Regions from separate parts of the Vibrio navarrensis genome, predicted to be linked through region 1. Evidence: riboswitches for the same ligand, from Rfam matches in the RefSeq annotation. Region 1 holds a riboswitch; the other holds the start of a gene.
What was found. Region 1 has a riboswitch for lysine ahead of I3X05_RS10780 (Na+/H+ antiporter NhaC family protein). Riboswitches for the same ligand answer to the same signal wherever they lie in the genome.

Region 1 (14,910 bases):
TCCGCCATTGCTGGTCTTTCGAGCAGTGAATCTTGCTGCGCTTCACTGAGTGACTGCCATACAACCGTTCTCATGCTGCTTACTCCATCATTTTCTCAATTGGCAGTACTAGGATAGAACTCGCACCGAGTTCTTTCAGCTGTTCCATGGTTTCCCAGAAAAGGTTTTCTGAACTCACCAGATGTACCGCCACTCTTTGTTTTTCCGCGGACAGCGGCAGTACCGTTGGATCTTCCGCACCAGGAAGAAGTGCTTTTACTTGTTCTAGCTTATCCACAGGTGCGTGCAACATGATGTATTTAGACTCTTTTGCTTGCTGAACCCCCTGCATACGAGTCAGCAGTTTTTCAATCAGATTTTGTTTGTCCGCATCAAATTGCCCAGCACGTTGGATCAGCGTCGCTTTGGATTGGAAGATGACTTCAACCTCTTTCAAACCGTTCGCCTCTAAGGTGGCTCCAGTGGAGACCAAATCGGCAATCGCATCCGCCAGACCTGCGCGCGGAGCTACTTCTACCGAGCCGGTCAGCATACAGGTTGAAAATGGCACGCCTTGCTCATCCATGTAAGCTTTGAGTAGCTGCGGATAGGTGGTCGCAATACGTTTGCCTGCTAAATCTTTGGGGCCGTTGTACACCGCGTCTTTATCCAAGGCAATCGATAGACGACAACCGCCAAAATCTAAACGTCTTAGTGTTTCGAACTCACACGCGGTCCCGGTCGCTTTGCGCTCCAAACGCACCTCTTCCAAGACGTTTTCACCGATGAAACCGAGATCCACCACACCATCCATGATTAAACCTGGGATGTCGTCATCACGAACTAAGAGTAAGTCGATAGGCATATTTTCAGAGTGAACCACGAGGCGCTCACCCATGATGTTGAACTTAACACCGCATTTTTTCAGCAGCAGTTGGCACTCTTGGCTCAAACGGCCTTTTTTCTGAATGGCGATTCTTAAACGTTGTGTTGGCATGACATAATCCCTGTGCTTCAATTTGAAATAGTTAAACCGTTGAAATTAAAAAACCCTCGGAAGATGTTGGTCTCCCGAGGGTTTAAAATCTGCATTCGACGATTTTCACCTCCGGAAGATTCCTGTCTCCCGGGTATGCGCTCATCTCCCGAAAGACTAGGCTGGGTGATGATGGTGATGAATGTTCATTACAAAAATGCGCATACTTATTTGCTCTTTACGTCGTTCACTTTGTTGCTAACCACACTAACCAAGCTGTGGAAATTTTGCAATAGTTTATTTTCAAAAATGACCAATTTGTATATGACAAATAAAATGGGAGGCTAACGCCTCCCATTTTATTTTCTATAAATCATTGAGTTAAGCTTTCTGCAAGGTCACTCTTTTGGATTTAGACATCCAAGAAAACACCGCGCACACCACGATGAAAGCGGCACTCGCAGCGGCCAGAGAGAGCGTTACTGACGCCGTCATGCCAAGCGCTACAAAGCCGATACACGAGACAAGTGCAACAGCAAGTGCATAAGGTAACTGAGTCGCGACATGGTCAATGTGATTACAACGCGCACCGGTCGATGACAAAATCGTGGTATCTGAAATCGGCGAGCAGTGATCACCAAAGACCGAACCAGCCAATACTGCACTCAACATCGGCAGCATCAACGCGATGTCCGTCGCCCCCGCCATATCACCAGCGATTGGCAGCATGATGCCAAACGTGCCCCAAGAGGTGCCGGTTGAAAACGCCATCAAACCGGAAAGCAGGAAGAGAATCACAGGTAACCAATGGGAATCAATATTGCCTTGCGCCATCGTCGACAAGTACGAGCCTGTTTTCATGTCGCCAATCACCGAGCCGATAGTCCAGGCAAACACGAGAATCAAAATCGCGCCAAACATTGATTTTGCGCCAATCCACAAGGTGCGAGCAATTTCGACCAATGCAAGGCCCTGTTTTAGCACGGTGAACAGCGCTACTGCTAGGCCGACTAAGCCTCCGTAAATCAGCGAAGTGCCAACATTCGTGTTTTCAAATGCCCCCAAAAGATTAAACGCTTTACCATCTGCGGCCAGCGCTTGTGCGCCGGTATAAAGCATCGAAGCGACGGTGGCAATAATCAGAGCAACGATGGGTAAGACAAGATCGGACACTTTTCCTTTTTCGCTTTCACGTATATCCAGCTCTTCGTCAATTTCATGTGCTTCTTTAAGATCGGTTTCCGCGTCATTGTCGAATCCATGGCCTTGCGAAGCGGCAATTTCATGCTCACGCATCTTACCAATATCAAGGCCAAACCAAGCGACAGCAAACACCATCAGCAAGGCAAAGATCGCGTAGAAGTTCATTGGAACCAAACGCAGGTATGCCCCTAACGCTGAATATTCAGTGATTCCATGTGAAACCAGAATGCCACCGATGATGGTCATAATGTACGCACCCCAGCTTGACGCTGGCATCACGACACACATTGGCGCTGCGGTGGAGTCAAGAATGTAAGCCAGTTTGGCGCGAGAAACGTAGAATCGATCGGTGACTGGGCGAGAAATTGCGCCCACAGCCAAGCTGTTAAAGTAGTCATCAACGAAAATAAAAACGCCTAAAAATGCGGCAAGAAGTTTAGAACCGCGCTTACTTTTTACTCGCGATTGTGCCCATTCGGCAAACGCACGAGTACCCCCGGAAAGAGTGAGTAACGCTGTGGTCATACCGAGTAGCAAAAGGAAACCCACAATACTCATATTCCAAGTATTGAGGCCGCCATCTTCAACGAAAACGGCCGATACTTTTTCACCAACATAAGTCGCCGCGTTGATTACAGAGTAACTGTTGAGCAAAATCGCTCCGAGAATAATACCGACGCCCAGAGAAACCAGAACCTTGCGGGTTAATATCGCCAAGGTAAGAGCCACTATTGGCGGTAGTAAAGAAATAGGAGATGTAGAAAAATCTATTAAATTCATGATCTTCAAAAACCAGTTTTTGGTTAGAGATCTACTGCAGAACAAACCGTCAGAAAAATTTCCGATGTTTTTGTTGAACTAAGCGACAGGGAAGTGAACACTTCACCCAACCCTACAGTAGCGCTCCATAGTTTATACATAAAAGACTATGGCAGTGTTGTTCCTATTCGAATACAACACCAGCAAGCCGCTTTGATATGCAACTTACTTCGGCAACTTACACCTTTCACTATTATTCATTGGCATCACCCCAATAATAGTTACTCTTTGTCGTTGCGCCTCTACGGCGATAACTTATTTTTAACCATTTATTGTTTATAAAAACAACAAAGCAACTAAGTTATCGCATCAGGTAGGCGTCATTGTACTCATCCTCATAGGCTTTGCAATACATCTGTCTAAAAACATCACCTAATAAAACAAGGGAAAATGCCCACGATATGTATCCAGTTGCGTCACGATGTTTAAATTGAGGTGGAATTTTTATCACGCTCAACTATGAATCGTAGATGTGAATTACACTTAATGCATAACATTTGTCACAGAAATTCGCACGATTAGCAAGTGCCTATAGCAAAGCTGTGGGATATAAAGTTAGTAACGATTAAACAATAAAAAAAACACTATAAATATTGCTTATATCGTATTTAGCGTTAATATTAGCAACGTAAAGAATTTATTCTTATTCGTTTTATCTGAACCTCGATATTATTATTGCGATGTCGACTTACTTAACATAGGAAAGGTTATGTCGGAACTAACAAAGACTCTACTTAATATTCGTAGCCTACGTGCTTACGCAAGAGAACTCACTTTAGAGCAACTAGAAGAAGCATTAGACAAACTGTCAACGGTTGTTGCTGAGCGTCAAGAAGCGGAAGCGGAAGAGCGTGCGGCAAAAGCTGAACAAGAAGCAAGACTGGCTGCAATTGCAGAGCAGATTGCAAAAGATGGAATTGACGTTGATGCGCTTATCAGCGCGCTTTCTGGCGAAACCAAAAGCAAGAGCAAAGGCAGTAAAAGTAAACGTGCTCCACGTCCTGCCAAATACAAATATGTTGATGTGAACGGCGAAGAAAAAACTTGGACAGGCCAAGGTCGTACTCCATCAGCAATTCAAGCGCAGTTAGATGCAGGTAAATCTCTAGAAGATTTCGAAATCTAATCTTAGCATTATATAAAAAAGGCTCCTTGCGGAGCCTTTTTTATTTTCTATTTAACGTTCCCAATACGCTTCTTCTAAGCTATCTTCCCGTTCTGGTAAGCCACGTGACAAACGAGGTGAGTGCTGAGCAAGAACTTCATAACTGGCACGATTTGCATACTTACACACTTGAGAAAAAGATGAATAAGTGAGAAATTCGTGCACATGCTTGCTTGAGTTGGGCACATTCTCTTTGTGGTATTTATTCGCTGCCATATCGTGCAACACCGCAGAAAGTGCCGCATCGCCCGCACCATTGGTATTTTTAATTTTCTCAGGGCCCCCCATATATGGTGAAATATGTGAGTAAACCTTAATCGGGTTTTCACATGACGCCTTTCGCGTCGGGCGACTAAATTCATAGCGATTAAACTCAGCAATACAGCCAGGCAAAAGAGGCAGTGATGTTTCACGTTTTGCACTCTCTTCGGAATAACCCGCCATAAATAATCCAAGCGGCCCCGCCGTACACAATACCAAGTCTGCCCAGTCGAGAGTTTTATCTGAAGCAGCAAGCGGATCGCTTTCACCGGTTAATGCCTCGGCTTCATCTTCATTCATCGCTACTACCGTGACATGATCATGAATAAATGATTGCCAAAACTGCGGATCTTCCTGAATAACAAACTTAGTGCCAAGGGTTAGTACAACGGGCACATGGTATTTTTTCGCGTATTCGATCGCTTTCATTGTGGCTTCCGGCATAGGATCGCCTTCCTTACAACGAATCAAATAAGCCGTCAAAACCAAGGCAGATGCTTTTTTAAAAATCTTTTCAGGGATACTTTGCGGCTTTAGCTGATTCATTTGACCTTCGCTGATCGCGAACGTTCGTTCACCGTCTTCGGTAATTAGCGCAAAACAGCGACCTATTGCTCCATCCACACCCTGCAAGTAATTTAGATCCATACGGCTGGATGTATTACATAAATAACGATAACCGTAGCTGCCAATTTTAATATCTTGGCTCATGACACCGAGTAGCGTTGAGCGATCATCGGCCAATACAGAGTAATTATGCAATGTATTTCCTATCGTCCCGCCCGCATATTCGTTGGTAATCAAATTCTCTTGTTTTAATTGCTGATAAAGTGCTTCTGCCGTTTGGTCATCAATAACCAATGAGTGACCTTTACTCAGACCGTATTTCTCAATCACCTCTGACGTCACTTTCGCTTCAATATCCACCAAAGTTTGGTCAATACCGATAACATGTGTACGCGTCATTCGTTTGCTTTCCTGCGCTTGGCTCACCAGCGGATCGCGGGCATGTACAGGAAAATAATGCTTTGATTTGCGTTGTCCGGGAAATTTCATAGTGCTCGTCTGAGTAAGGGGTTAAAAAAGAGAGCGGATTCTAACCTGCTGCCTAACCAGCGGCAATAAAGGCAATTATAGCAAACGTTTGCTCTGCTCTTTTTCTTTTGCGTGCGATTATTCCCCTTCCATAAAGCCAAGATCGGGTAGCTGATCGAGATGCTCGGCGTAACGTTTGAGATTAAATTTTCCTTCATTTCGCATCACATCAAAAATCTCAATTGAAACGGCGCATGCCATCATCGCAATGGCTTCCTCACGCGAATGGCCAGTCATCATTAAACGCATCAAGGTTTCTTTCACTTTAACTGGGTTGCCATCTTCGAGTTGATTTTCGATCACTTCAATCAATTCTGCTTCTTCTATAAACTGGTTTTCGTTACTCATAGGCTCTGTTCCGATTTGAAATTTGGCTCACTATGCCACAGTTCGCTTTTCTCTACGCACTCTATTCTCTTTTGGAGAACTATTTTGCGGAAAAATTCGGCAAAACGATTTGTGATTGCCGTCGCGGATCTGTTGCCGCTGTGTGCTTTCTGTTAGAATCTGCGTCCAGTTAATTGAAGTGGTGTTAAGTAATGTCTGATAACAGCCAAAAGAAGGTCATCGTTGGCATGTCCGGCGGTGTAGATTCATCGGTTTCTGCCTATCTCCTCAAGCAACAAGGCTATCAAGTCGAAGGCCTGTTTATGAAGAACTGGGAAGAAGATGATAACTCTGAGTATTGTACCGCAGCCGAAGATTTAGCGGACGCTCAAGCTGTTTGCGATAAACTTGGCATTCACCTGCATACGATTAATTTTGCCGCAGAATATTGGGACAACGTGTTCGAATATTTCCTTGCCGAGTACAAAGCAGGTCGAACGCCAAACCCAGACATTCTTTGTAACAAAGAAATTAAGTTCAAAGCCTTCCTTGAGTTTGCCGATGAAGTTCTTGAGGCAGACTACATTGCGATGGGTCACTACGTGCGTCGTACTTTCCCCGCTAACGGTGAAAAGCCGCAAATGCTGCGTGGTTTGGATGGCAATAAAGACCAAAGTTACTTTCTGTATACCCTGAGCCACGACCAAGTGGCGCGCAGCCTTTTCCCGGTTGGTGAACTGGAAAAACCCGAAGTACGCCGTATCGCTGAAGAACAAGGTTTGATCACTGCGAAGAAAAAAGACTCGACCGGTATTTGCTTTATCGGCGAACGTAAATTCACCGATTTTCTTAGCCGCTATCTGCCTGCCCAACCGGGTAACATTGAAACGCCAGAGGGTGAAGTCGTTGGTCAGCACCAAGGCCTGATGTACCACACCTTGGGCCAACGTAAAGGCTTGCACATTGGTGGCCGCAAAGGCGGTGGCGGTAATGAAGAGCCTTGGTTCGTCGCCGAAAAAGATCTGAAACGCAATGTGCTCATCGCCGTACAGGGGCAAGAGCACCCGCTATTGAAATCTGAAGGCTTAGTCGCCTCTCAACTGCACTGGGTGGATCGTGAGCCAATTCGCGAAGTGATGAAATGCAGCGTAAAAACTCGTTATCGCCAGCAAGATATTGCTTGTACAATCATTCCTATTGATGATGACAACATTAAAGTGATCTTTGATGAGGGGCAAATTGCCGTGACTCCAGGGCAATCGGCGGTTTTCTATCAGGGCGACGTTTGCCTTGGTGGCGGTATCATCGAAAAACGCATTCCATACACTCAAGCTTAGGAGACGTTACGTGGCGAATACACTTTATGACCGCACTATCGCTTTTGCTGGCATGTGCCAAGCTGTAGCACTGGTTCAAGAAGTGGCGAAAAACGGACATTGTGATCAAGATGCCTTTGCAACGTCGATGAAAGCCATCGTGAATACCAATCCAGCGAACACACTGGATGTGTTCGGCCATGAGCAAAGCCTCAAATTGGGGTTGGAATGTCTGGTCAAAGGCATCGACAGTACCCCTTCTGGCAACGAAATTACTCGCTATCTGATCAGTCTGATGGCCTTGGAAAGAAAGCTGGTACGTCGTAACGATGCGATGGCTCAGCTCGGCGACAGAATCCAGATGTTACAGCGTCAAACCGAGCATTACGATCTCCTCGAAGAGCAGATGATCAGCAACTTGGCGAGCGTTTATCTTGACGTAGTGAGTCCCATTGGACCACGCATTCAGGTAAACGGCACCCCTTCTGTGCTGCGTCAAACCGCCAATCAGCATAAGGTTCGGGCACTACTGCTCTCTGGTATTCGCTGCGCCGTATTGTGGCGTCAGGTTGGCGGCAAACGTCGCCACTTGATTTTCGGTCGTAAGAAGATGATCGAACAAGCCCAAATTCTCTTGGCCAGAATGTGATTGTTTAGCTCGCGATAAAACGCGAGCTAACTTTTTCGGGCTAAAATAAACTCCGCGCAAACGTTTGCGCAATATTCGTGACAATTGCCACAGTTATTGGTATAACGCTCACAAAATTTAGAAACCCAATTCAGGAGAACATCATGGAACTGTCAGCATTGACAGCTGTTTCACCAGTAGACGGCCGTTACGGAAGTAAGACGATTGCATTGCGCGAAATCTTCAGCGAATACGGTTTACTTAAGTACCGTACTATCGTTGAAATCCGTTGGTTACAAAAGCTTGCAGCAACCGATGCAATCAAAGAAGTCCCAGCGTTCAGTGCCCAAGCTAACCAATTCCTTGATGACATCGCGGCAAACTTTTCTGAGCAAGATGCGCTTCGCATTAAAGAGATCGAGCGTACCACCAACCACGACGTTAAAGCGGTTGAATATTTCCTAAAAGAAAAAGTGGCGAGCGTGCCTGAACTGCACGCAGTGAACGAATTTATCCACTTCGCTTGCACCTCAGAAGACATCAATAACACCTCTCACGCTCTGATGCTCAAAGAAGCACGTGAGACCGTGATTCTACCGGAAATCCGTAACCTGATTGACGCCATCAAAGCGTTGGCAGTGGAATATCGCGACATCCCTTTACTTTCTCGTACTCACGGCCAGCCAGCTTCTCCATCCACCATGGGTAAAGAGATGGCAAACGTGGCGTACCGTATGGAGCGTCAATACAAGCAGATCGAGAATGTTGAAATCCTAGCGAAAATCAACGGCGCGGTTGGTAACTACAACGCTCACCTTTCTGCTTATCCAGAGCTTGATTGGCACAAATTCTCAGAAGAGTTCATCACTGAGTCGCTTGGCGTGACTTGGAACCCATACACAACCCAGATCGAGCCACACGATTACATCGCTGAGCTGTTTGATGCTGTAGCCCGTTTCAACACCATTTTGATTGACTTCGATCGTGATGTTTGGGGTTACATTGCCCTTGGTCACTTCAAACAAAAAACCATTGCTGGCGAAATCGGTTCTTCAACTATGCCGCACAAAGTGAACCCAATCGACTTTGAAAACTCGGAAGGTAACCTTGGTCTTGCCAATGCCGTATTCGGTCACCTAGCGCAAAAACTACCCATCTCTCGCTGGCAACGTGACCTAACTGACTCAACGGTTCTGCGTAACCTCGGTGTCGGTGTCGGTTACGCCATCATCGCCTACACCTCTACTCTTAAAGGCATTAGCAAGCTGGAAGTCAACCGTGAGGCACTTTTGGCTGAACTGGACAAAAACTGGGAAGTTCTGGCTGAGCCAGTACAAACGGTGATGCGCCGTTACGGCATTGAAAAACCATACGAGAAGCTGAAAGAGCTCACTCGTGGTAAGCGCGTAGACGGTGAAGCGATGCGTCAATTCATCGACGGGCTGGAGCTTCCAGAGCACGAAAAAGCGCGTTTGAAAGAGATGACGCCAGCGAACTACATAGGTCAGGCGATTGAGCTGACTGATAAACTGTAAGTCGCTCAGTGTTAAAAAAGGTTGATGTTTTTGCATCAACCTTTTTTTGTTCACCAAACTTTATTATTGCTTTTGGAAAAAGAGAGTAATCGTCCCTACCTCGATACCAAACTTCTTTATTTTGGTTAGATTGAACACGTGCTTGTCATCTTGACGATACAACCAATCGTCAAAAGCAACCGTCACCGTGCCGTCATCCATTTTCAGTTCAAAGTCGTACTGCCATTGCAGTGCATTACCCTGCTCGGCGCCGTGAGCCACACCAATAATATCGTCAGCTTCTCCTTGATACTGGCCATTCGCTAGACGGGTGATTGTCCAGATGCGCTGGTCGAGTTCGCCATCATCAAACACGAAGTCTTCCACCAGCGTAAGTTGGTTACCAGTGACTTGGCCGACAATAGTGACCTCGAATCGCCGCGTCTGCTGGCCACTGAAGTCTTGTACCATACCCCATGCGTGTGTCTTTCCTGCAAAATAGCCAAAAAGGTCAAAAGTCGGCGAGGTTGCTTTGTACTGGGTGAGATCCGTTGAACACGCACTCAACAAAAAACACAAGCAGGTGATCAGCCAGCTTTTCATCCCATTCGCTGTCAATGTCAATGTCCATTTCATCGGCTTACCTGCCCTATCAGTTGTTGACGAAGCTGCGGATAATTACTCTGCGGCGATAACCAAATGGATAAAAAAGCGTCATTGAGCTCTTCATCGGCCACATAGCCAATCACTTCGTACTCACTTTGTGCCAAGCGTTTAAACATCAATTGCCCAGTTTGCCCGTCGGTCAAATAAGTAAGGCTATCACCCGCTTGAACATCCGGAAAGAGCTCACTGAGTACTGCTATCCAACGTTGTTGCGCCGCTTTAGCAAAACCGAGTTTTTGCCACTGCTCCTGCGTTGCTTTGAGCAGATCTTTTTGGCTGATATCGCGCAGGTAATTGATCTCCAGTGCTAATGGATGAGGGCTGACATCCGCCCCCTCTTCAAAACGCCCAGTTGAGGTCAAAAGGCGGGACTGGTAGATATCAAAAAACAGCCAGCTCAGCTGCGCCTCGCCAACGGTACGCCATTGTCGCCAATTCTGGGTATCAGCACCGCTCAGTTGCGCTTTCACCGGCAACGCAGCACTCGCCAACACGCACATCATTGCAATCAGAGTTTGCTTAACACGCGCTTTCACGAACGAAATTTTCATTGTCGTATACCTTGAGTATGCAAAACGTTATCACTATCCACTGCATCAACAAAATGAGAGAGGTCATCAAAAAGCCGTAACCAAACTGCACCGCGCCCAACTGCTCACCCGCGATGTAACTCAACGCTCCTGCGACGCCGCCAATCGCGCAGACTTGCGCGCGGCGAAAGCGCTTGAGAACCAAAATGAGCTGACTGGCATACCAAGCAAACAGCCACCACAAGCAGACCATCCACAGCGGTAACGCATCGGAGACAAAGTTGAGCAGCTCAACTTGCTGATTTATGCTGTCCAACACTGTGCCACTGATGGCAACTATAGCGATGCTTTTCAGCTGCCGAGGCTGGGTTTTACAGTTCCATAGCAAGGTGGCAATCACATAACCGAGCGCCACCCACTGCCAAGTCTCTTTGCCGAGCACGCACAGAAACCAACCAAGTTGGAACCAAGTCGAGACAAGCAACAATCGCATCATGCTGGCCGCTGAAAAGTCATGTGCACTGTGCTGATGGTGCGTGCTAAAAAGCCCCCTTCACAGTAGCTCAGGTAGTAGCGCCACATGCGAATGAAGCGTTCGTCATAACCCAAAGCACGCACTTCAGTTTCGGCTTGATTAAAACGACGGTGCCACTGAGCCAAGGTTTTGGCATAGTCGAGGCCGATATCGTAAAGATCCCTCAACAGCAAGTCGCTATGTTGTGTCGTTGCCTGAGCCAACGAGGTCACGGAAGGCAAAAAGCCACCGGGGAAAATGTATTTCTGGATGAAATCCACGTTATCGCTGTAGTACTCATAACGCTGATCGGCGATGGTAATGGCCTGAATCGCCATCAGACCACCAGGTTTCAGCAGTGATTGGCAGGTCTTGATGTAAGATGGCAAGTACTGCTTACCTACCGCTTCAATCATTTCAATCGAAACCAGTTTGTCGAATTGACCGCACAGATCGCGATAATCTTGCTTGAGCAGCGTGATCTGCCCAGACAAGCCAAGCCTATCGACCTGCTGCTGAGTGTATTCATATTGCTGCTCGGAGATGGTGGTAGTGGTCACCTTACATCCGTAGTGCTTAGCCATGTAGACAGCCATCGCTCCCCAGCCTGTGCCAATTTCGATCACGTGGTCACTGGGCTTGAGTTTCAACTGTTGGCACAAACGATCCATCTTATCGATTTGCGCTTGCTCTAAGCTGTCGGTCTCCTGCTGAAAAATCGCCGACGAGTAGAGCATATTTTCATCTAGAAAAGCACGATAGAGATCGTTACCAAGATCGTAGTGCGCATGAATGTTCTTTTTCGAGTTTTGCTGGGTATTGCGATTTGCCCAGTGGGCCATTTTATACACCAGCTTGCTCAGCCAGCTGCTTTGCTCTTCCAAACCGTCTAAGGCCGCTAAGTTGAGGGCCATCAGCTTCATCAGAGCCGTCAGATCCGGGCTGTCCCACCAACCGTCCATGTAGGCTTCTCCGGCAGCAATACTGCCACCGCGTAACACACGCGAGTAAAAGCCGGGATGTTTGACTTCGATCGTCGCAACGACATTTGCCCCAGAGTGATCGTTACCCGTGGTACCAAAACGCTCGCTGCGTTCGCGACTCTCAGTATGAAAGCTTTCAATAACGGTCAGAGTGCCCGTTTCCATCTTCTGCAGACATTGGAAAATGATTCTGCGCGCCGCCTTTTGCGTGGTAGAGAGTTGACGAGGCATAACCATGGATGACGTATTTAGCATGCAGAATTCTCCTTGTGCTTTTTATTTTTTGTCTCTGTTGCTGACGTTTGCTTATCTGAGTGCGAATCAGACTGGTATTTAGGATGGGAATAAAAGGGCGCCCCTTTTAGCCACAGCTTTAACGCATGCCAATAAATACCGAACACCACTTTTACTGTCTGGCTCGGCATTTTGATCAACTGCATCAACAAGTTTCTGCTGTTGAATGGCAACGCTTTCATCGCCATGGTCGCATCGAAGTGTTTTTCGCCTTTGTGGCACTCAAGATGAACACTCAAGTGATCACAAAGTGGTTTCAGCCGCCATTGATATTGTTGATCAAGCGGATTAAAAGGCGACACATGGAACGCTTTTTGTTGCGTCCAACCATATGTTTCATCGTCTTGATTGGCAGACACCGCATAGTAGTGGCGCTCATTCCACGGAGTATTACTCACTTCCGCCAACATATAGCGCCAATTCCCTTCCGCGTCATGCAAGTAATAAAAATTGACCGGACTGAAATAGAGCCCGAGATAACGTAGATGACAAACTGCGATCACTTTGCCCTGGCAATCCACCCCAGTCAGTTGGCGTACTTTTTCTTGCACCGCCGTTTTCAGATCGCCGCTGCCTAGGTAGTCACTGCGTTTCCATCTTGCCCAATGCCACCAGCGCTGGCCAAACCCCCAAACGGACTGCTGCAATGTTTCCAGTTCATCGAGATCAATCGCGGGCATAAACAGTGGGTAATTCAACGCGTGTTGTACCGGCGTAAAGCGCCTATGACGCACTGTGCCGACGTACAGCTGACTTTGGGTTGGGCTTGCCATATCATGCCGCTCCTTTGCGCTGCGCTTCAGATTGCGTTGCAGCAGAGATTGCTTTCACCACGTCGATCGCGCTGCGCACGCCGTCTTCGTGAAAACCGTTGTACCAATAGGCGCCGCAAAACCAAGCTTGATGTTGTCCTTGGATCTCTTCGCGACGTGTCTGGGCGGCAATCGACTGAGTGGTAAAGACCGGATGGTGATAGACAAAACGGCGCAGAATTTTGTCTTGTTGAATCGCTTCGCTGCGATTTAGCGTGACGCAAAACGTGTGCTCTGATTGGATATGCTGCAAAATGTTCATGTTGTAAGTCAGTGCAGGCAGGCGCTGCGCTTCTTCGGCATGACCATCTAAAAAATAGTTCCATGAGGCCCAAGCGGCTTTGCGTTTAGGCAATAACGATGTGTCAGAATGCAATACCACTTCATTGGCCTGGTAGGCCATATTAGACAAAATCTCTGTTTCCGCTGCGCTGGCATCCTGCAACATGTACAGCGCTTGATCGCTGTGACAGGCGAAAATCACTTGATCGAACCACTCCGTTTGCCCATTGACATGCAGTACCACCTTGTCCGCTTGACGTACCACTTTGCTGACTGGGCTATTTAAACGAATCTTATCGGCGAAACCTTGTGTCAGCGGAGGAATATACGCCTTGGAGCCCCCCTGAATCACATACCACTGTGGGCGGTTGGTGATGTCCAATAAGCCGTGATTGAGGAAAAAACGCAAGAAGAACGTCAGCGGAAACGCGCGCATATCAGCCAAGGTCGAAGACCAGATTGCCGCGCCCATAGGCAGAATATAGTTATCACTAAAGTAGTCACTGAAGCTATGTAACTGCAAAAACTCGCCGAGTGTCTGCACTTGCGCTGAGGAATCCTGCGCCGCCTGCTTGGCCAGACGGTTGAAGCGTAAGATTTCGCTGATAAAGCGATAAAACTGTGGCTTAAACCAATTGCGTTTTTGCGCAAACAGCGTGGTGGCGGTATGTCCGTTGTACTCCAGCCCATTGCTGTCGTTGCGCACACTGAAACTCATCTGCGTCGGCAAGCCTTGCACACCAATTTCGTCCATCATTTTCATGAAGTTGGGATAGGTGCGGTCGTTATAAACGATAAACCCAGTATCAATCGAGTAGTTCTGTCCGTCTTTTTCTATCTCCACCGTGGCGGTGTGACCACCGATATAATCGTTGGCTTCGAACAAAGTGACATCATGTTCTTTGTGCAGGTAGTAACCGCAGGTGAGGCCTGAAATGCCAGTGCCTATGATCGCAATCTTCATGCTTGATCCTTTTTGTTAAACAGCAGTTTTGACGTTAGCCACCTTTGCCATCGATAAGGCAAGCAAGCAATTAAGCGTAGGATGGTGGTAAAGCCCGCAGGGAAATAGAGGTACTCTTTACCCGCATTCAGTTGAGCTCGAATGGATTGTGACGCTTCATCGACCGATATCATCATCGGCATAGCAAAGGTGTTTTTATCGGTCAAAGGTGTTTGTACAAACCCAGGAAAAACCACCGAGACAGCGATACCTTTGGGTTGCAAATCCAGAGCTAAGCTTCTGGCAAAGTAGCTCACTGCAGCTTTCGACGCGCCATAAGCTTCTGCTCTTGGTAGCGCAAGCTCTGAGGCAATAGAGCCAACAATCACTAATCGATGCCCTGCTTGAAAGTGATGCTGGCAAGCCTCAATGCAGTTCACCACGCCCATCACGTTCACATTCATCACTCTTGCCACCAATTTGGCATCTACTACGCCATGGTCGAGGTATTCGCAATCACCAGCGTTGAAAATCCACATACTTGGGGTAAAAGGCAGAGCCGCCAAAGTCTCCTTCGTCTGCTCGTAGTCGGTGACGTCAAAT
Region 2 (14,910 bases), 870 kb from region 1:
TGACAAACTGCTCATTTACTTCCCCCTTTGAAACTCGACGCATTTCATTCCTGCCCTGCTGGTATTGGCCTGCCATCAATGACAATTTCTCAACCATCCCACTTATCATTAGGTCAATTTTTATCTTTCGGAGCCACACATGAGAAAATCCTCCTATGCCAGAAGCTTATTCTTTCTCCAGCGAGCACACGCACAGCCCCCAGTATTTATTGATACCTTAGCACGCGCTATCGATCTTCCGATACCAGCGATTAACCCAGAAACCTTGATGCGTATCGATCCATTGCACCGCAACCGCATCCTGCTGATCGACTATCAAGAACACAAAGCATTGCTTTCACAAATTAAAAATCTGCCACTGATTTGCAAAAACTTTGAAACCATCATTTTCAACGTACCAAAGCGACTGAGCACCGATGAACTGCTCGGACTTGGGCAAAGCAAAGCGGTGTTCTACTCTGATAGCAGCGTCGAAAAAATTGCGGAAGGTGCTATTGCCGTGATTGAAGGGCAAAACTGGCTACCTCGCCACATTCAAGCGCAGCTTCTGCATTACTACCGCAATATGTTCAACACCCATACCGCGCCCGCCAATGTGGATCTGACTATTCGCGAAATTCAAGTGCTACGTTGCTTACAAGCTGGAGCGAGCAATGCCCACATCGCCGAAGATCTGTTTATCAGCGAATACACGGTCAAATCGCATCTCTACCAGATTTTTAAAAAGCTTTCGGTAAAAAACCGTCTTCAGGCCACCGCCTGGGCCGATCAACATCTACTCTCGTAACAAAATGGGCAGAATTTGTGGTTTGTTTATAGGGTATCGCTCGCTCTCGGGTTAGAATCGCAGCATCTTATGCAGCCAACCGTGCAGCGAGCGCCCTTTCATGCGCCTGTCACACCCAGTTTGCTATCATATTGCGCTGCAACCACAGTTAAAGGACGCCGTTTGATGATTAAGAAATGCCTCTTTCCTGCCGCTGGTTATGGCACACGCTTTTTGCCAGCGACTAAATCCATGCCAAAAGAGATGATGCCAGTGGTGAATAAACCCCTGATTGAATATGGTGTTGATGAAGCCATTCAGGCGGGGATGACTGGGATGTGTATCGTCACTGGCCGCGGTAAGCACTCGATCATGGATCACTTCGATAAAAACTACGAGCTAGAGCATCAAATCAGCGGCACCAATAAAGAGGTTTTGCTTGATGACGTGCGCGCACTGATCGACGCGGCCAACTTCACTTATATCCGCCAGCGGGAAATGAAAGGCTTAGGCCATGCGATTCTTACCGGGCGTGAGCTTGTAGGTGACCAACCTTTTGCCGTCGTGCTGGCCGATGACTTGTGTGTCAACCAAGAACAAGGCGTGCTGGCACAAATGGTCGCGCTATTTAAGCAGTTCCGCTGCTCTATCGTCGCCGTGCAAGAAGTTCCGGAGAACGAAACCCACAAATATGGCGTGATCGCCGGCGAAATGATCAAAGATGACCTATTTCGTGTGGACAATATGATTGAAAAACCGGAACCTGGCACCGCGCCAAGCAACTTGGCGATCATTGGTCGCTATATTCTCACTCCCGACATTTTCGATTTGATCGAACAGACCGAACCCGGCAAAGGCGGCGAAATCCAGATCACCGACGCACTCTTAAAGCAAGCTAAATCGGGCTGCGTGCTGGCATACAAATTCAAAGGACACCGTTTTGATTGTGGCAGTGTTGAAGGCTACATTGAAGCCACCAACTACTGCTACCAGAACCTTTACCTGAAAGATGAGAAGAAATCGGAACTCGGCAAACAGTCGACCAAACGCCAGCGCTAAAGCACCATTTCTTCGCTTCTATCTCTTGTTACGGCGCGGTTGAACTGCGCCGTTTTAACTGTTTTTTTATCCAGTATTTTATTGCACATTTCTCACACTATGTAATACTTGCTCAACTTGGTATTTCACAGAGCATTTGAAGATGGACAAGATAGAAGTTCGCGGAGCACGTACTCATAACCTAAAAAATATCAATCTCACCATTCCCCGAGACAAATTGATCGTGATTACTGGCTTATCCGGTTCGGGTAAGTCGTCCCTCGCGTTTGATACCCTCTACGCCGAAGGGCAGCGACGTTACGTGGAATCGCTCTCGGCTTACGCGCGCCAGTTCTTATCTCTGATGGAAAAGCCGGATGTGGACCACATCGAAGGGCTTTCGCCAGCGATCTCCATCGAGCAGAAATCCACTTCGCATAACCCGCGCTCCACCGTCGGTACCATCACCGAAGTGTATGATTACCTGCGTCTGTTGTACGCGCGTGTTGGTGAACCTCGCTGCCCTGAGCATAAAGTGCCGCTTTCAGCGCAAACCGTGAGTCAAATGGTCGACAAGGTGCTGGAGATGCCCGAAGGCAGCAAAATGATGTTGCTGGCACCGATCGTCAAAGAGCGCAAAGGCGAGCACGTGAAAACGCTGGAAAACCTCGCCGCGCAAGGCTTTATTCGCGCTCGTATCGATGGCGAAACGTGCGACTTGTCCGATCCACCCACACTCGAACTACACAAGAAACACACCATTGAAGTGATCGTCGATCGCTTTAAAGTGCGCGCCGATCTGCAACAGCGTCTGGCAGAATCGTTTGAAACGGCACTAGAGCTCTCCGGCGGTATTGTGGTTGTGGCTCCTATGGAAGGTGAAGGCGAAGAGATCGTCTTTTCGGCCAACTTTGCCTGTCCACACTGTGGTTACAGCATGCAAGAGCTAGAGCCCCGCCTGTTCTCTTTTAACAACCCGGCTGGCGCTTGTGGCACTTGTGACGGTTTGGGAGTGCAGCAATATTTTGATCCGGACCGAGTGATCCAAGATGCCAATCTCAGTCTGGCACAAGGCGCGATTCGCGGCTGGGATCAAAAAAACTATTACTACTATCAGATGCTCACTTCGCTGGCCGAACATTATGGTTTTGATCTACATGTGCCGTTCAACACTTTGCCGAAAAAGATCCAAGAGATCATTCTCAAAGGCTCGGGCCGTGCTGAAGTGGAGTTCAAATACATCAATGATCGCGGTGATATTCGCGTTAAACGTCACCCGTTTGAAGGTATTCTCAATACTCTGGAGAGACGCTACCGCGATACCGAATCCAACTCGGTGCGCGAAGAGTTAGTCAAATACATTTCGACCAAACCGTGTGCCAGTTGTGGTGGTACTCGCTTGCGTTTAGAAGCGCGCAACGTGTTCATCAACGACACCACCTTGCCGCAGATTGTCGAACTCAGCATCGCCGATGCATTGGCGTTTTTTGCCAACCTCAAGCTGGAAGGGCAACGCGCGCAGATCGCGGAAAAAGTGATGAAGGAGATCAACGACCGCTTGCAGTTTTTGGTCAATGTCGGCCTCAATTATCTCAACTTGTCGCGTAGCGCTGAAACCCTCTCAGGCGGTGAGGCGCAGCGCATCCGCTTGGCAAGCCAAATTGGTGCAGGTTTGGTGGGGGTGATGTACGTGCTCGATGAGCCCTCCATCGGTCTGCATCAGCGCGACAACGAACGGTTGCTGAAAACGCTCAATCACCTGCGCGATTTAGGTAACACCGTCTTAGTGGTTGAGCATGATGAGGATGCGATCCGCATGGCCGACTACGTAATTGACATCGGTCCGGGAGCCGGGGTACACGGCGGGCAGATCGTCGCCGAGGGCAGCGTTGAGGAGATCATCGCCAATCCAGATTCACTGACGGGTCAATACCTGAGCGGCGTGAAAGAGATCGCCGTACCACGTGAACGCACCTCGTACGATGCGAACAAAACCGTCGAGTTGATCGGCGCGAGTGGCAACAACCTGAAAAACGTCAACCTCTCAGTGCCCGTGGGTTTGTTTAGTTGCATCACTGGCGTATCCGGTTCTGGCAAGTCGACACTGATCAACGATACCTTCTTTAAAATCGCCCACACTGCACTCAATGGCGCCACCACCGCTCAACCCGCGCCGTATAAAAGCATTAAAGGGCTGGAGCATTTTGATAAGGTGATTGATATCGACCAGAGCCCGATTGGTCGCACGCCGCGCTCGAACCCGGCCACTTATACGGGCATTTTTACCCCGATCCGCGAGCTGTTCTCGGGTACGCAAGAGTCTCGTTCACGGGGTTACAAGCCCGGGCGCTTTAGTTTCAACGTACGTGGCGGTCGCTGTGAAGCCTGTCAGGGCGATGGCGTGATCAAAGTCGAGATGCACTTTTTACCCGATGTGTACGTGCCGTGTGATGTGTGTAAAGGCAAACGGTATAACCGCGAAACACTGGAAGTGCGCTATAAAGGCAAATCGATTGACGAAGTGCTAGAAATGACGGTCGAAGACGCACGCGAGTTCTTTGAACCCGTTCCGGTGATTGCGCGTAAATTGCAAACCTTGATGGATGTCGGCCTCTCCTACATTCGCCTTGGTCAAGCGGCGACTACGCTCTCCGGCGGTGAAGCGCAGCGGGTGAAACTGGCGCGTGAACTGTCCAAACGCGACACCGGTAAGACCTTGTATATTTTGGATGAACCGACCACGGGTCTGCATTTTCACGATATCCAACAATTGCTTACGGTTTTGCATCGCCTGCGCGATCACGGCAATACGGTGGTGGTAATTGAGCACAACTTGGATGTGATTAAAACCGCTGACTGGATCATCGACCTTGGTCCTGAGGGCGGACAAGGCGGCGGCGAGATCATTGCCCAAGGCACGCCGGAAGATGTGGCCTTGGTCGAAGGTTCGCACACTGCGCGCTTCCTTAAGCCTATGTTGAACTAGAAAAAACAGGTAAAGTGATGAAACCAGCTGCGTGCTGGTTTCATTGTTTACAATTACAGAAAACGTTTATGGCAACCATACATGTAAGTGGAACTCAGCTCGACCAGCCACCCGCCCGTATTCCGTTGAACAGAAAGTTTCTCGCGGCGATGGCGGCAGTGTTTCTGGTGGCGATGCACTTTTTTATGCCCAATCCCGGTGGTTCTGGGTTGGCGCTGTCGTTTAATCCAACCACTTGGATAGCCTTTTCGGTCGCCTTCGGTATCGGCTGCTACCATCTCGCCGGCAATCAGGCGCTGCGCTATTCCAAGTTGACCATCGGCTTACTGGTCAGTTGCGTAATCCTCTCTATCCCGCTGTTTTATTCCGGGACCAATTACGAACTCTCGCTCGGACGCATGCTGGGTTTGTGGGCGGGGGTGGCGTTTTTTATCCTGCTGCAACAGTTCAGCTTTAGTAATAAACATAAGCAGAGACTGCTGTGGCTGGTGGTGCTGGCGGTGGTGATTGAAGCTTGTCTGGGTTACTACCAGTATCTGTGGCTCAAAGCGGACAACTGGATGGGCTACGACACGCTCTCCAATCGCCCTTACGGCATCTTCCAGCAACCGAATGTGATGGCCAGCTTTCTTGCGACAGGGTTGGTGATCTCGGGCTATTTGCTGGCAAGACAACCACACAAATACAACAAGCATTTGAGCGAGATAACCTTGCTCTACCTTGTGCCGCTCTTCACCGTACCACTGATTGTAGTGCTGGCGTCTCGCACTGGGTGGTTAGCGGCGTTATTAGGCGTGTTGCTGCTGCTCCCTTACCTCTACCGCTTTGGCACAAAAATTCGCTTTTGGGGTTGGCTCATCGCCGTCATTGCTGGGTTGGTGTTGGCCAGTGCGATGCTCAATAACGTCAATCCCGATGGTGACAGCCTCGCTGCACGCAAAGCCAATCTCGACTCAGCGCGCGAATACACCTTTCCGCAAACACTGGATATGCTGATAGAAAAACCGTTTACCGGTTACGGCTACGGCAACTTTGAATCCGCATACACCTTGTATACCGCAAGGCAGCACTTGCTTAATCACAATTATCCCGCTGGCTTACCAGCCATGGATCACCCGCACAATGAGCTGCTTTATTGGGGCGTCGAGGGGGGAATCATCCCGCTGATTGGGATTTTGCTGGCGGCCTTATTAGTGCTTAACCGCATTATGAACACCAAGAAAGGCACACGTTTGGCGGTGTTCGCGCTGTTTGTGCCCATTGTGCTGCACAGTCAACTGGAGTATCCCTTCTACCATTCAGCGATACACTGGCTAACCTTCATCATTTTGCTCTACTGGATTGATCAGCGCGCGACGCGGATGAAGTCGGTCTCTTTTAGTGTTATCAGCAAAACCGTCTTACGAGTGATGAGCTTGGTGGTGCCGATCCTCACGGCGTTTTATATGTTGAGCGCCCTGCACACCAACTATGTCCTGACCCAATTTGAAACCACACGACCACTTGACCCAGATCGGCTCAAGCAAGTGACCAATCCTGTGGTGTGGAAAGATCGCTTCGATTGGGATGTGTACAGCACCTATCTCAACATTGGCTTAGCCACTCAAGATGCGGCGTTAATCCAACCATATATAGACTGGTCGTTGGAGATCATCCAGAGCAAGCCGCGCCCGGCATTTTACTCCAATCTGATCCTCGCTTACCAAGGATTGGGGGATCTTAGTAAGGCCGAACAAGTGCGCGCCGAAGCGGAGTTTCTCTTTCCCAAGCACGACTTTACTCAAGTGCAGTATCAACCGCCCTCGAGTGCACGCTCGGCCACGGTTTCTGCGGGCCAATAAAGGCATCAAGCGAAGCGCATCCACGCTTCGCTTTTTTATTTACAACGCCCGAGCGTTGTTACAGCGCCAACGACTCTTCTAATGCGCGAAGGCAGAGTGCAACGTTTTCTTCTCGCGCCCCATAGCCCATCAAACCAATGCGCCATGCTTTGCCCGCCAACGCCCCTAAACCTGCGCCGATTTCTAAGTTATAGGTTTCGAGCAGATGCGAGCGTACTTTCGCTTCATCAATGCCTTCCGGTACATAGATGGCGTTGAGCTGCGGCAGACGGTGAGCCTCATCTACGACAAAGCGAAAGCCGAGTTTCTCCAGCCCGGTTTTCAGTTTGTCGTGCATCGCTCTGTGCCGTGCCCACGCATTCTCCAACCCTTCATTTTTCAGCATCAGTAGCGCTTCATGCAGTGAATAGAGGCTATTGACTGGCGCCGTGTGGTGATAGCTGCGCTTGCCTGCGCCGCTCCAATAGCCGAGTACTAAGCTTTGATCCAAAAACCAGCTTTGAATCGGCGTGGTGCGCGCTTGAATTTTTTCAATCGCGGCTTTTGAGAAGGTCAATGGCGACAATCCCGGTACGCAAGAGAGGCACTTCTGGCTGCCAGAATAGACCGCATCCAGCTGCCACTCATCCACTTTGAGCGGCACGCCACCGAGTGACGTCACGGTATCGGCAATGGTTAACAACCCATGCGCTTTGGCTAGTTTACCGAGCGCCTCGGCATCGCTCATCGCACCGGTTGAGGTTTCGGCGTGCACAAAGGCGAGGATCTTGCTGTCTGGATGCTCCACAAGCGCTTGTTTTACCTTCTCAACTGAAACGGGGCGACCCCATTCATCGTCCACCAGCACCACTTCGCCACCAGCGCGAATCACGTTTTCCCGCATCCGCTCACCAAACACGCCATTACGACAAACAATCACTTTATCGCCGGGCTCAATCAGGTTGACGAAGCAAGCTTCCATACCCGCACTGCCAGGCGCCGATACCGCGATGGTGAACTCATTTTCCGTTTGGAAAGCGTATTTGAGTAGCTGTTTTAGCTCGTCCATCATGGCGATAAAAAGTGGGTCTAAGTGGCCGACCGTCGGGCGACTTAACGCCTGTAACACCTGCGGAGAGATGTCCGATGGCCCAGGCCCCATAAGAATTCGACGTGGTGGATGAAAACTTTGTATCGTCATAGCGGCTCCTTGCTAAGCGTGAAAGGGTTGTTATGGACTTAGATTAGTATTGAAAGCTGAGCTTTCCACACTAAAGCAATATTTCCGCCACGGCAATTAGCCGACTGTCTTACAGGTCTAACCAGTGTCACAGTTTTGTTAATAAAAACTTTCACTCCTGCCTGAAATAGCCGTTGACATTAAGTGGCGAAAAACGTTCAATGTTTGAGCTTTATGCAGAAGAGGAGCACTGCCCAGGCAGGTGTTTCGTGGAGCCGCAACTCCGATACGAAATACTCAGGGGGAGCAGTGCCGAGGTAGATCAAGGTTGCTGGAATTGATCTGTCGGTTGGCTTGGGTTGAGTCCCATCAACTGTCATCAGCACCGTCTGATGAAGAGCTTCTGAGGGACATTCTCTGATTATTCAAACTGACCTCTTTCAATTGCTCTATCCCCTTTCCTCACCAAACAAACATCGGATGTTGGGTTACCAACGATAGTTATTTTTTAGAAGTCGTGGGAGAAATGCCGTGAGCGCATTAAATGTAGCGAAATTTGGTGGAACCAGTGTGGCCAACTTTGAGGCGATGAGCCGCAGTGCCGCCGTGGTCGAAAACAATCCAGACACGCGTCTGGTAGTGAGCAGCGCCTGTTCTGGGGTGACCAACTTATTGGTTGAACTGGCCAACGGTGTACAAGCGCAAGAGCGACGCAACCAAATCCTCAGCCAACTGGCAGAGATCCACGATGCGATTCTCAATCAGTTGCAAGACGCCAGCGAAACCGCCGCCGAAGTGTACGCTCTGCTTGATACCGTGACCAGCTTAGCCGAAGCCGCTTCCATTCAAGCCAGCACCAAACTGACCGACCACTTGGTCGCCTGCGGTGAGCTGATGTCAACGCACATTCTCACTCAATTGATGAAAGAGCGCGGTTTGAATACGGTACGTTTTGATATCCGCGACGTACTGCGCACCGATAGCAACTTTGGCCGCGCAGAACCGGATGTAACGCAAATTGCCCTGCTCGCCCAAGAAAAACTGTTGCCGCTGTGCCGTGATTTTATCGTCGTGACACAAGGCTTTATTGGCTCTGACCTTGATGGCAACACCACCACGCTTGGCCGTGGGGGAAGCGACTACAGCGCCGCGCTGATTGCTGAAGGATTAAAAGCGACGGGTCTTGAGATCTGGACCGACGTCCCGGGCATCTACACCACCGATCCGCGCATCGCGCCCAAAGCGGCTCCGATCCCTGAAATCAGTTTTGCTGAAGCGTCAGAAATGGCGAACTTCGGCGCGAAGATCCTTCATCCTTCGACGCTGGTTCCGGCGCTGCGTCATGATATTCCGGTGTTTGTTGGCTCGTCCAAAGAGCCCGAGAAGGGCGGTACTTGGATTCGTCATGAAGCACAGAGCTCACCGCTGTTTCGTGCCTTAGCCCTGCGCTGCAACCAAACCATGGTGACGCTGCGTAGCGCCAAGATGTTCCACGCCTACGGTTTCCTCGCCAAAGTATTTGAGATTTTGGCAAAGCACAAAATTTCCGTCGATCTGATCACCACTTCAGAAATCAGTGTTTCGCTCACGCTGGATAAAACCGACACCTCGGGCGGTGCGCCTGAGTTGCCTCAAGCGGTTCGTAGCGAGCTCGAAGAGCTGTGCAACGTGGAAGTTGAACATAACCTATGTCTGGTCGCCTTAATCGGTAACCACATGGAAACCAAAGGTTACGCCAAAGAGGTCTTCAGCACACTGGGCGATTTCAACCTGCGCATGATCTGTTACGGAGCGAGCGATCACAACCTGTGTTTCCTCGTCGATGCGCACGACTCGAAGAAAGTGATTCAAAAGCTGCACCAAGATCTGTTTGAGCAGCACAACTAATGCTCACCAATGTAAAAAGGGTTGCCTCGTGGCAACCCTTTTTTTCGGTCGAAAGTGTGTGGTTTAACCGTTGATATTCGGCCCCAGCCATTTTTCCGCTTCGAGTAGATCCCAGCCTTTGCGCTGCGCGTAGTCTTCTACCTGATCTTGCTGGATCTGTGCGATCGCAAAGTAGCGTGATTCTGGATGAGAGAAATACCAGCCCGACACGGATGCCCCCGGCCACATTGCATAGCTGCTGGTCAGTGACATACCGATCGTTTGCTCGACATTGAGCAGTTCCCATAATGCGCCTTTTTCCGTGTGCTCCGGACACGCAGGATAACCGGGTGCTGGACGAATACCTTGGTATTTCTCGCGGATCAATTCTTCATTGGATAACTTTTCATCCGGCGCATAGCCCCAAATTTCTTGCCGTACTTTCTCATGCAGATATTCGGCAAAGGCTTCTGCCAGTCGATCCGCCACCGCCTGAATCATGATCGCGTTGTAATCATCGCCCTGAGCTTTGAACTCATCAGCCAACTCACGCTCATTGATGCCGCCAGTGACCGCAAATGCACCAATCCAATCCTTTTTGCCTGAAGCTTTCGGCGCAACGTAATCCGACAAACAGTAGTTGGCGCCTTTCGGCTTCTCGGTTTGCTGTCTTAAATTGTGCAGCACTTTGACCACTTGGCTACGCGATTCGTCGCTATACACCTCAATATCGTCACCAATGCTGGCGGCTGGGAAGAGCGCACACATGCCACTGGCTTTCATCAGCCCTTCTTGCTCAATTTTATCCAGCCAATCATTGGCATCTTTGAACAAGCGCTGCGCCTCTTCACCGACCTCTTCGTGGTCGAAAATGGTCGGGTATTTGCCCACCAGCGACCACGTCATAAAGAATGGGGTCCAGTCGATATACTGACGCAAAACCGCCACGTCAAAATCGGCAAACACATGCACACCCGGCTTAGCCGGTGCTGGCGGCGTGTAGCTCTGCCAGTCGATCGCCGCTTTGTTGGCGCGTGCTTCTGCCAAGGTGACTGGTTTACTTCTCGGTTTCTTACGGTTGTGCTGATCGCGCACCAACTCATAATCGGCCTGCAAGCGTTCGACAAACGCCGGACGCAGTTCGTCAGACAGCAGCGAAGTACACACCCCAACCGCACGCGAAGCATTATTGACGTACACCACGGGATGAGAATAGTTCTGCTCAATTTTGACTGCGGTGTGCGCTTTGGAGGTGGTCGCACCGCCGATCAGCAGTGGCAAATCAAAGCCCTGCCGCTCCATCTCTTTGGCCACATGCACCATTTCATCCAAAGACGGGGTAATAAGGCCTGAGAGGCCAATGATGTCGACCTGCTTTTCTTTAGCCACTTTGAGGATCTGCTCACACGGCACCATGACGCCTAAGTCTATGATTTCGTAGTTGTTACATTGCAAAACGACGCCAACAATATTCTTGCCGATATCGTGCACGTCGCCTTTCACCGTGGCGAGCAAAATCTTGCCGTTGGTTGAACCGGACTGCTTAGATGCGTTAATAAACGGCTCTAAGTGGGCCACCGCCTGCTTCATCACCCGCGCCGATTTCACCACCTGAGGGAGGAACATCTTGCCTTCACCAAACAGGTCACCGACCACGTTCATGCCATCCATCAACGGCCCTTCAATCACTTCCAGTGGCTTAGACGCGTTCAGCCTCGCTTCTTCGGTGTCTTCGACGATAAACTCAGTAATGCCCTTCACCAGCGCGTGTTCAAGCCGTTTAGCCACAGGCCAAGTACGCCATTCCAGCGCTGAGGCATCTTCCACTTTGCCCACGGCATTTTCACGATACGCTTCGGCGATTTCCAACAAGCGTTCAGTGCCATCTTCACGGCGATTCAGCACCACATCTTCGACCGCTTCGCGCAGCTTCTCAGGCACGTTATCGTAAATTTCGAGCTGCCCGGCGTTGACGATCCCCATGTCCATGCCGTTTTTGAAACAGTGGTAGAGGAACACCGCATGAATCGCTTCGCGCACATAGTTATTGCCGCGGAAAGAGAAAGAAACGTTCGACACCCCGCCAGAAATCATCGCATGCGGCAGATCGCGTTTGATGTCCGCCACCGCATTAATAAAGTCAACCGCATAGTTATTATGCTCATCAATGCCGGTCGCGATGGCAAAAATATTCGGGTCGAAGATCACATCTTCTGGTGGAAAGCCGACTTCGTCGACCAGAATTCGATAAGCCTTGGTACAGATCTCCAGTTTGCGCTCGCGCGTGTCAGCTTGGCCCACCTCGTCAAACGCCATGACAATCACTGCCGCGCCATAACGGCGGATCAGTTTGGCCTGCTCAACAAACTTGGCCTTACCCTCTTTGAGGGAAATCGAGTTGACGATGCCTTTGCCTTGAATGCATTTCAGGCCCGCTTCAATCACTTCCCACTTCGACGAATCCACCATCACCGGCACTTTGGAAATTTCTGGCTCGGACGCACACAAGTTGAGAAAACGCACCATACACGCCTCGGCATCCAACATGCCTTCATCCATGTTGATGTCAATAATCTGCGCACCGTTTTCTACCTGCTCGCGGGCCACATCCAAGGCTTCATCGTAAAGCTCTTCTTTAATCAAACGCTTAAAGCGCGCAGAGCCGGTTACGTTGGTGCGTTCACCGACGTTAACAAACAAGGTATCTTTCGCTATCGTCAGAGGCTCTAGCCCGGAGAGACGACACGCCACCGGAATGTCTGGCAAGACACGCGGCGCGACCCCTTCAACCGCCAGCGCCATATGGCGAATGTGTTCTGGCGTGGTACCACAGCAGCCACCAACGAGGTTGATAAAACCGCTTTGAGCCCACTCTTTGACGTGCACCGCCATCTCCTGCGGCGAGAGATCGTATTCACCAAACGCGTTTGGCAAACCCGCATTCGGGTGGGTAGAGACGTACGTTTCTGAGATACGTGATAGCTCTTCAACATACGGACGCAGTTCGTCAGGGCCTAAAGCGCAGTTCAAACCAAACGAGATAGGTCTCACATGGCGCAACGCGTTGTAGAAGGCTTCGGTCGTTTGCCCAGAGAGTGTGCGCCCGGAAGCATCGGTAATGGTGCCGGAGATCATCACAGGTAAGCTGATGCCAAGTTCCTCGAACACGGAATCGACGGCAAACGCGCACGCTTTCGCATTCAAGGTATCAAAAATGGTTTCAATCAGAATGAGATCGGATCCGCCACGGATCAGCGCACGAGTCGATTCCGAATACGCTTGCACCAAAGCATCAAAAGTGACATTGCGGTAGCCCGGATCGTTCACATCGGGAGAAATAGAACAAGTACGGTTGGTTGGACCGAGCACCCCAGCCACATAGCGTGGTTTTTGCGGATTTTTAGCGGTCCACTCGTCCGCCACTTCACGAGCCAGTTTAGCTGCAGCGAAGTTAATTTCTTCGCTTAAGCTTTCCATTTCGTAGTCCGCCATGGCAATGGTGGTGGCGTTAAAAGTGTTGGTTTCGAGAATATCGGCACCCGCTTCCAAGTAAGCGCAGTGAATTTCTTTGATCAACTGAGGCTGGGTTAACACCAGCAAGTCATTGTTGCCTTTGAGATCACAGTGCCAATTTGCGAAACGCTCACCACGATAGTCTTGCTCTTGCAACTTGTAACCTTGGATCATGGTTCCCATACCACCATCAATCAATAAGATACGTTGCTTTAGTTGCGCTTCAATCTGCTCTCTAATATTACTTCCCACGATAACGCCTCATTCCTTTCATTATTAGGACATCCTATCACACAATCTTCAGGAGTCTAGACGTCTAAAAATTCTAATTACGCCTATTTGATGCGCCTAGCCGATTGATAAAAGAATTAGCAAAAAATGTTTGCTATTTGTGCAGTGAAGAAAGAAAATTTCGTTCATAATTTGTTACAAAGAGAAGCTCATGTCGGTCTACTACACTCTCTGCTTTTTGTCTGCGGCAGCAATGCTGATTGCGTTCGTTAACAGCAAAATCGGCAAAATGCAGACCACCATCGCCATCACGGCGGGTTCTATGGTGCTGTCACTCCTTATCCTCATCGCGGGTCAAAATAATTGGTTTCATCTCACCGAGATCGCCACTCAAACGGTATCGAGTATCGACTTTGAAGATTTTCTTCTCAAAGGGATCCTCGGTTTCCTTCTGTTTGCCGGCGGGCTGGGCATTAAGCTTCCCAACCTCAAAGATCAGAAATGGGAAATTACCGTACTGGCTTTAGGCGCAACTCTGTTTTCTACCTTCTTCATTGGTTTTGTTCTGTATGGTAGTTGCCAGTTGATCGGCATCCAGTTTGACCTGATTTACTGCTTACTCTTTGGCGCTCTGATTTCCCCAACCGACCCTATCGCGGTGCTGGCCATCGTGAAAAAATTGCATGCGCCAAAACGCATTTCAACCCAAATTGAAGGCGAATCGCTGTTTAACGACGGCTTTGGTCTGGTGATTTTCGTGACGCTGTTCACCATCGCTTTCGGTAGCGAAGCCCCCACTGTCGGCAGCGTGACCATGCTGTTTATCCAAGAAGCGATTGGGGGCATTGTCTATGGCTTCGCTTTGGGTCTGCTGTTTCACTACCTGATCTGCGCGACCGATGACCACTCGATGGAGCTCTTGCTCACCATCGGTGTGCCCACCGCAGGCTATGCGTTTGCTGAAGTGATCCACGTTTCTGGTCCACTGGCGATGGTGGTTTCAGGCATCATGATGGGCAACTGGACGCGATTCATCGGCTTTTCTAAGGAGAGTGAAGATCACTTGGATCACTTCTGGGAGCTGGTGGACGAATTCTTAAACGGGGTACTATTCCTGCTGATCGGCATGTCAATGTTGCTGTTTAAGTTCCATCAGGAAGACTGGATCATGATGGCGATTGCGGTACCTTTGGTATTGGTCGCACGTTATTTGAGCGTCTTTATCTCATACATTGGTTTTAAGCGTTTTCGCAGCTACAACCCTTGGTCAATTCGTATTTTAACCTGGGGCGGCTTACGCGGCGGCCTAGCGCTGGCCATGGCGCTGTCGATTCCTAGCGGCATTTGGGTAATTGAAGATAAGCTGATTGACGTCAAAGAGTTTATTCTGGTTATGACCTACGCGGTCGTGGTGTTCTCCATTCTCATCCAAGGCTCAACCATTACCCCTATGATTGAGAAAGCCAAAAAAGCTGAAGCCGACTACGAAAGTAAACAAGCGGAAAAAGAC

Region 2: it holds a riboswitch for lysine, as region 1 does, so the genes downstream of both, lysC (lysine-sensitive aspartokinase 3) here and I3X05_RS10780 (Na+/H+ antiporter NhaC family protein) in region 1, are expected to answer to the same signal.

What each region holds. Positions count from the first base shown of each region.
Region 1 is NZ_CP065217.1:2,249,735-2,264,644, forward strand. Features, by position in the region: gene hisD (histidinol dehydrogenase) at 1-74, opposite strand, end outside; gene hisG (ATP phosphoribosyltransferase) at 80-976, opposite strand; His leader region at 1,021-1,157, opposite strand; gene I3X05_RS10780 (Na+/H+ antiporter NhaC family protein) at 1,337-2,938, opposite strand; lysine riboswitch at 3,049-3,230, opposite strand; gene I3X05_RS10785 (H-NS family nucleoid-associated regulatory protein) at 3,687-4,103, shown strand; gene I3X05_RS10790 (inosine/guanosine kinase) at 4,155-5,459, opposite strand; gene I3X05_RS10795 (hypothetical protein) at 5,577-5,846, opposite strand; gene mnmA (tRNA 2-thiouridine(34) synthase MnmA) at 6,038-7,162, shown strand; gene hflD (high frequency lysogenization protein HflD) at 7,173-7,790, shown strand; gene purB (adenylosuccinate lyase) at 7,934-9,304, shown strand; gene I3X05_RS10815 (DUF3833 domain-containing protein) at 9,368-9,886, opposite strand; gene I3X05_RS10820 (chalcone isomerase family protein) at 9,916-10,500, opposite strand; gene I3X05_RS10825 (DUF2878 domain-containing protein) at 10,469-10,975, opposite strand; gene I3X05_RS10830 (SAM-dependent methyltransferase) at 10,972-12,231, opposite strand; gene I3X05_RS10835 (DUF1365 domain-containing protein) at 12,225-13,043, opposite strand; gene I3X05_RS10840 (NAD(P)/FAD-dependent oxidoreductase) at 13,045-14,328, opposite strand; gene I3X05_RS10845 (SDR family oxidoreductase) at 14,325-14,910, opposite strand, start outside.
Region 2 is NZ_CP065217.1:3,115,019-3,129,928, forward strand. Features, by position in the region: gene I3X05_RS14670 (hypothetical protein) at 1-97, opposite strand, end outside; gene I3X05_RS14675 (LuxR C-terminal-related transcriptional regulator) at 140-787, shown strand; gene galU (UTP--glucose-1-phosphate uridylyltransferase GalU) at 953-1,825, shown strand; gene uvrA (excinuclease ABC subunit UvrA) at 1,968-4,790, shown strand; gene I3X05_RS14690 (PglL family O-oligosaccharyltransferase) at 4,859-6,631, shown strand; gene I3X05_RS14695 (pyridoxal-phosphate-dependent aminotransferase family protein) at 6,690-7,811, opposite strand; lysine riboswitch at 8,023-8,201, shown strand; gene lysC (lysine-sensitive aspartokinase 3) at 8,322-9,677, shown strand; gene metH (methionine synthase) at 9,741-13,421, opposite strand; gene I3X05_RS14710 (cation:proton antiporter) at 13,612-14,910, shown strand, end outside.